Actinokineospora baliensis: one gene and its partner. Each later gene encodes a partner of the first gene's protein in a complex. Links are inferred from orthologs where the notes say so. Each region holds a gene or a part of one and is shown in the gene's direction. Other genes may lie near its edges. The genes, in order: ctaD and ctaE.

Region 1 (3,180 bases):
ACCAAGGCCGACCCGGCGGTCGCCGAGGACCTCATCACCCGCAGCCTCGACCGCCTCGGCGTCTGCAACCGGCTCAACCTCCTGCTGGTCCACCGCGACGTCTACGACTCCGCGCTGCCCGGCATCCAGTCCGCCCTGGCCGCGGCGGGCGTCACCGCCTCACTGGCGCCGCACGAGCACGCCATCGGCTACGAGTGGGCGCTGGACTCCGACCGCGAGGCCACCGTCACCATCGCCCAGGTCGACGACCTCAAGCACGCGGCCGCCATCGCCAACACCGAGACCTCCGGCCTGGCCGCGGGCATCGTCACCACCGACCGCGCGCGGGCCGACGAGTTCATCGCCGCGTACACCGGAACGGGTGTCTTCTGGAACGCCCCCACCCGGCTGCTGGACGGGTTCAAGCTGCTCGGCGTGCCGGAGACGGGGATCAACATCGACCGCGTGCCCGGCCCGCGCGGCCCGGTCACCTTCACCGACCTGACCCTGCGCCAGTACGCCGTCCTGCCGGTGTGAGCTGGGCAACTGCTGATCCACAGTTGTCCACAGCACACCGTCCCCACCCGAGCCCGGGCCCACCGCCGGGGCTACGATCCCCCCAACGGGCCGTTCTGCCGGTCCGGACGAGGACGCCCACCACCAGCAGCAGGAGGCAGGAGTGACGGCAGTAGCCCCGCAGCCGATCGCCACGCGGCCCTACCCGGCGCGCGAGACGGCCAAGGGTTCGTACCTGCTGCGGCTGTTCCGCACCACGGACCACAAGCAGATCGGGATCATGTACCTGGTCACCTCGTTCGCCTTCTTCATGGTGGGCGGCGCGATGGCCATGCTGATCCGGTCCGAGCTGGCCGTGCCAGGCCAGCAGTTCCTGTCGCAGGAGCAGTACAACCAGCTGTTCACCATGCACGGCACGATCATGCTGCTGCTGTACGCGACGCCGATCCTGTTCGGGTTCGCCAACTTCGTGCTGCCGCTGCAGATCGGCTCGCCCGACGTGGCGTTCCCCCGGTTGAACGCGTTCTCGTACTGGCTGTACCTGTTCGGCGGCATCATCGTGATGTTCGGGTTCCTCACCCCCGGCGGTGCCGCTGACTTCGGTTGGTTCGCCTACACGCCGCTGTCGGACAAGATCCACTCGCCCGGCGTCGGCGCGGACCTGTGGATCACCGGTCTGGCGGTCGGTGGTCTGGGCACCATCCTCGGCGCGGTCAACATGCTGACCACCATCGTCTGCCTGCGCGCGCCCGGCATGACCATGTTCCGGATGCCGATCTTCACCTGGAACATCCTGATCACCAGCGTGCTGGTGCTGCTCGCGTTCCCGATCCTCACCGCGGCGCTGTTCGGGCTCTTGGCCGACCGCCAACTCGGGGCGCACGTGTTCGACCCGGCCAACGGCGGCGTCATCCTCTGGCAGCACCTGTTCTGGTTCTTCGGCCATCCCGAGGTGTACATCGTCGCGTTGCCGTTCTTCGGCATCGTCTCGGAGATCTTCCCGGTCTTCAGCCGCAAGCCGCTCTTCGGCTACCGCGGCCTGGTCTACGCGACCCTGGGCATCGCGGCGCTGTCGGTGACCGTGTGGGCGCACCACATGTACGCCACCGGCGCGGTGCTGCTGCCGTTCTTCTCCTTCATGACCTTCCTCATCGCGGTGCCGACCGGCGTGAAGTTCTTCAACTGGATCGGCACCATGTGGAAGGGGCAGTTGACCTTCGAGACCCCGATGCTGTTCAGCGTCGGCTTCCTGGTCACCTTCCTCTTCGGCGGCCTCACCGGCGTGCTGCTGGCCGCCCCGGCGATCGACTTCCACGTCTCCGACACGTACTTCGTCGTCGCCCACTTCCACTACGTGCTCTACGGCACGATCGTGTTCGCCACCTTCGCGGGCATCTACTTCTGGTTCCCGAAGATCACCGGCCGGTTCCTCGACGAACCGCTGGGCAAGCTGCACTTCTGGACCACGTTCATCGGCTTCCACGGCACGTTCCTGGTCCAGCACTGGCTGGGCAACGAGGGCATGCCGCGCCGCTACGCCGACTACCTGCCCAGCGACGGCTTCACCACGCTGAACACGATCTCCACCATCGGCGCGTACATCCTGGGCGCCTCGACGCTGCCGTTCATCTACAACGTGTTCAAGAGCTACCGCTACGGCGAGATCACCACCGCCGACGACCCGTGGGGCTACGGCAACTCCCTGGAGTGGGCCACCAGCTCCCCGCCGCCGCGGCACAACTTCACCGAGCTGCCCAGGATCCGCTCCGAGCGGCCCGCGTTCGACCTGCACTACCCGCACATGCGGGAGGCGACCGAGGCGGACAAGTACGTGGGTCTGCTCGGTGGCCACGGCCACAAACCGGCCCCTTCCGAGGTCATTGCCGAGAAGATGAACCCCGACGAGATCTCGAAGGGCGACCCCACGTTGCCCAATTGAGCGAACCCGGCCGCTCGGCGCTGACCGAGCGGAGCCGGTGGAAGGACTGAGACGGGTGGAGCCCAGGCGCGCGAGCTGCCTTCGCTCCACCCGTCTTCGCGTTTCCGGAAGATCCACTGTGGACTTCCCGGCCCGGTCGGCGGCAGCCGAAGGTGTCTGCCACGGGCGCCGATCAGGGCAACTCCACGCGGTCCCTGCCCTGACGGCAGCCGACGACGCCTGCCGGGGGCGCACCAGCCCCGCCGGGGACCGCGGGCACCACCCCCGCCGTGACCCGACCGGGGGACGGGCCGCCGTCCGCACCACGCGCAGTCACCCATCAGCCGGACGCCGGGGCGGCGGACGGCCAGTCGTCATGGGAGTCACCGGATCGTGTCCACCTCAGCTGGTCCCCGCCAGACCCCTGTCCTGATCACGGTCACCGGACCGGACAAGCCGGGGGTCTCCTCCGTGCTGTTCGCCGCGCTGACCAGGCACGGCGTCGACATCCTCGACGTCGAGCAGGTCGTCATCCGCGGCCAACTGGTGCTCGGCGCGCTGGTCAGCACCGACCACGACCCCGAGGGCCTGCAGGAGTCCGTCGAGCAGGCCATGGCCACCGTCGCCATGCGGGTCGACGTGGAGATCGGCGTCGACCCGCAGCCGCGCGGCGGGTCCACCCACGTGCTGGTCGTGCTCGGCCGCCCGGTCAGCGCCCGCGCCCTGGGCGAGGTGGCCCGCAAGCTGGCCCAGCTCGAGGTCAACAT
Region 2 (3,235 bases), 4.8 Mb from region 1 along the record:
GGTCGCCGCCGGTGCCCACGACGTCCACGGCGGGCCGGTCGAGCTCGACCAGGCGGGCGTTGGCCATCATGCCCTCGGCGAGGCCGCCGATCTCGGCCGCGGTCTCGCCCTTGGCGCGCAGCCCCACGGCGAACGCGGCGATCTGGGCGGGCGTCGCGGCACCGGACATGATCTCGTTCATGGCCCACGACGTGTCCGCCGCGGTCAGGTCACCGCCGTCGACCAGGTGGTTGAGCAGCGACTTCCAGGTGCGCTCGGCCACCGGGTCAGCCCCGGACGAGCGGCAGGCGCTTGGTGCGCAGCACGTCGGCGACGGTCTCGGCGGCGGTCAGCGGGTCGAGCGGGTGCACGACCACCGCGTCGGCCTGCGACCAGGTCGCCAACCAGCGGTCGTCCTTGCGGCGCACCGCGATGACGATCGGCGGGCAGTCGGTGATCTCGTTCTTGAGCTGCCTGCACAGGCCCATGCCGCCGGTCGGCTGCGCCTCGCCGTCGAGGATGGCCAGGTCGATGCCGCCCGCGTCCATCTCCATCAGCACCTCGGACACCGTGCCGACCTCCACGTAGGCCACCCGGCCGATGTCGGCGGCAGGCCTGCGGCCCACGGCTGTGATGATCGTCTCGCGGACCTCGGGCCGGTGGCTGAAGACCAGGATCTTCAGTGCTGCGGTGCTCATGCGTCCTCCGGTCATCCGAGTAGGTACCCGTGGTGATGTTATCGGTCTCACGTCACCTGCTCTGCAAGACGTCCCACCCCAGCGCCCGCCCGCCCAACCGCGCCGCGAGACTGGCCATCCTGGACCGCTCCCGCGAGCACTCCAGGGCGTCCACGACCCGCACACGCAGGGCGTACACGGTGACCACGGCCCCGTCGTGCGGCAGCACTTCCCGCAGCGCGTAGCCGTCCTGGGCCACGATCGCGGCCGCCTCGTCGACCCGGTCGGCGGGCAGTGACAGGTGGTGGCGCAGCACCGCCTGATCAGTGGGGCGGAAGTCACTGGACCGGGTGAGCGCGGCGGAGGCGGCCTCGGCGTCGTCGAAACAGGCCGCCACGACCGCCAAGTCCGGGTCGTCCTGGTTCAACCCCGGTGCCCGTTGCCTGGAGAACGCCGTACGAAGCCCGCTGAGAAAGCCCACGTCCCCGCCCTTCCGACCGCCCCGGCGCGCCGAGGAGGTCTACTCGCGACCCGACCGGGCGAGCCCACTACTCGCAAGACATAATGCGACCCGTGACTGCAGCAGCGCCCTCCATTGGCCAGCGTGTGCACTCGCTGAACCGGCCGAACATGGTCAGCGTCGGCACCATCGTCTGGTTGTCCAGCGAGCTGATGTTCTTCGCCGGGCTGTTCGCCATGTTCTTCACCGTCAAGGCGCAGAACAGCACCGGCCACTGGCCGCCGCCGCTGGCCGACGGCGAGCCCGTGCACCTGGACGTGCCCTACGCGCTGCCGTTCACGATCATCCTGGTGGCCTCGTCGTTCACCTGCCAGCTCGGCGTCTTCGCCGCCGAGCGCGGCGACGTGTTCGGCCTGCGCCGCTGGTACATCGCCACGCTGATCATGGGCGCGATCTTCGTCGGCGGTCAGGCCTACGAGTACTACAACCTGATCAACGAGGGCGTGACCATCCCGTCCGGGGCGTTCGGGACGGTCTTCTACCTCACCACCGGGTTCCACGGCCTGCACGTCATCGGCGGCCTCATCGCCTTCGTGTACCTGCTCGTGCGCACCAAGCTGAGCAAGTTCACCCCGGCGCAGGCGACCTCGGCGATCGTGGTCTCGTACTACTGGCACTTCGTCGACGTGGTCTGGATCGGCCTGTTCGCGGTCATCTACCTGGTCCCATGACCGCCGCAGCCGAGCCAGCAGCCGCCCAGCCCGCCACCACCAGCTCCACCGGGCCCGAACCGACAGCAAGGGTTGCCGTTCAATGAACAAGAAACTGCCGCGCCGCGGCAAGCTCCGCAGGCGCGTGGCCGGTCTGCTGGCCCTCGGTTTCGCGCTGATGTCGGTCGGCGTCCTGTACTCCGCGTTCGCCCCCCAGCCACCGGTCGCCGAAGCGCAGGGCGACCCGGCGCTGGTGCGCGAGGGCGAGCGGATCTACAACACCACCTGCATCACCTGCCACGGCGCCAACCTCGAGGGCGTTGCCGACCGCGGCCCCAGCCTGATCGGCGTCGGCGAGGCGGCCACCTACTTCCAGACCGCCACCGGCCGGATGCCCGCGGTGCGCCAGGAAGCCCAGATCGAGCGCAAGCCCCCGAAGCTCGACCCGCACCAGATCGACGCCATCAGCGCGTTCGTCGACTCCAAGGGCGGCGGCGCCAAGCTGCCGGAGGAGCAGGGCGAGGCGCTGCGCGGCGACAACCCGGCCCGCGGCGGCGAGCTGTTCCGGCTCAACTGCGCGTCCTGCCACAACTTCACCGGCCGCGGCGGCGCGCTGTCCTCGGGCAAGTTCGCGCCCAAGCTGGACGGCGTCACCGAGACCGAGATCTACGCGGCGATGCTCACCGGCCCGCAGAACATGCCCAAGTTCTCCGACCGGCAGCTCACGCCGGAGGAGAAGAAGGACATCGTCGCCTACGTCAAGTCGGTCACCGACGGCAACAACAACCCCGGCGGCAACCCGATCGGTGGACTCGGGCCGCAGTCCGAGGGTCTGATCGCATTCATCGTGGGGATCGCCGCGCTGGTCGGCGTGACCCTCTGGATTGGGGCTAAAGCATGAGTTCCACCAACCCCCAGCAGCTGCCGAGCGAGGAGGAACTCGCGGGGATGTCCCGCGAGGAGCTGGTCAAGCTCGGCGGCAAGCTCGACGACGTCGAGATCATCGAGTACCCGGACCCGTGGCCGGTCAAGGGCACCCGCGCCGAGAAGCGCGCCGAGCGCCTGGTCGCGATGTGGTTCCTGCTCGCCGCCGTCGGTGGGCTCGCCTTCGCCGGGGTGTTCCTGTTCTGGCCGTCGGCCTACACCGCCCCGGACACCGACGGGTACTTCATGTACTCGCTCTACACCCCGCTGCTGGGCGCGTCGCTCGGCCTGTCGGTCGTCTCCGTCGGCCTGGGCACCCTGCTCTACACGAAGAAGTTCATCCCGCACGAGATCGCCGTGCAGCAGCGCCACGAGGGCAGCTCCAGCGAGCTGGACAAGGCCACCATCCTGGCCCACCTCGCCGACGCGGGCACCCGCAACGGCATCGCCCGCCGCTCGCTGATCAAGCGGACCGCGGGCCTGGG

The links.
Region 2: the proteins of ctaD (region 1) and ctaE are in contact, whole or in part, in a solved structure (PDB 7CUB), measured with the Escherichia coli proteins. The link is inferred for Actinokineospora baliensis from one-to-one orthologs.

What each region holds. Positions count from the first base shown.
Region 1 is NZ_JAFBCK010000001.1:2,708,156-2,711,335, forward strand. Bases 183-3,046 are described here. They hold ctaD (aa3-type cytochrome oxidase subunit I), read left to right. Parts: upstream 183-658; coding sequence 659-2,434; downstream 2,435-3,046. Other genes in these bases: JOD54_RS12950 (aldehyde dehydrogenase family protein), read left to right, coding at 183-516; serB (phosphoserine phosphatase SerB), read left to right, coding at 2,807-3,046. In the rest of the region: more of JOD54_RS12950, read left to right, coding at 1-182; more of serB, read left to right, coding at 3,047-3,180. UniProt on the Escherichia coli protein: Cytochrome bo(3) ubiquinol oxidase is the terminal enzyme in the aerobic respiratory chain of E.coli that predominates when cells are grown at high aeration.
Region 2 is NZ_JAFBCK010000001.1:7,520,204-7,523,438, reverse strand. What follows is about bases 115-3,033. They hold ctaE (aa3-type cytochrome oxidase subunit III), read left to right. Parts: upstream 115-1,220; coding sequence 1,221-1,847; downstream 1,848-3,033. Other genes in these bases: qcrA (cytochrome bc1 complex Rieske iron-sulfur subunit), read left to right, coding at 2,724-3,033; qcrC (cytochrome bc1 complex diheme cytochrome c subunit), read left to right, coding at 1,930-2,727; JOD54_RS33105 (hypothetical protein), read right to left, coding at 730-1,137; JOD54_RS33110 (hypothetical protein), read right to left, coding at 267-677; trpD (anthranilate phosphoribosyltransferase), read right to left, coding at 115-262. In the rest of the region: more of trpD, read right to left, coding at 1-114; more of qcrA, read left to right, coding at 3,034-3,235. UniProt on the Escherichia coli protein: Cytochrome bo(3) ubiquinol terminal oxidase is the component of the aerobic respiratory chain of E.coli that predominates when cells are grown at high aeration.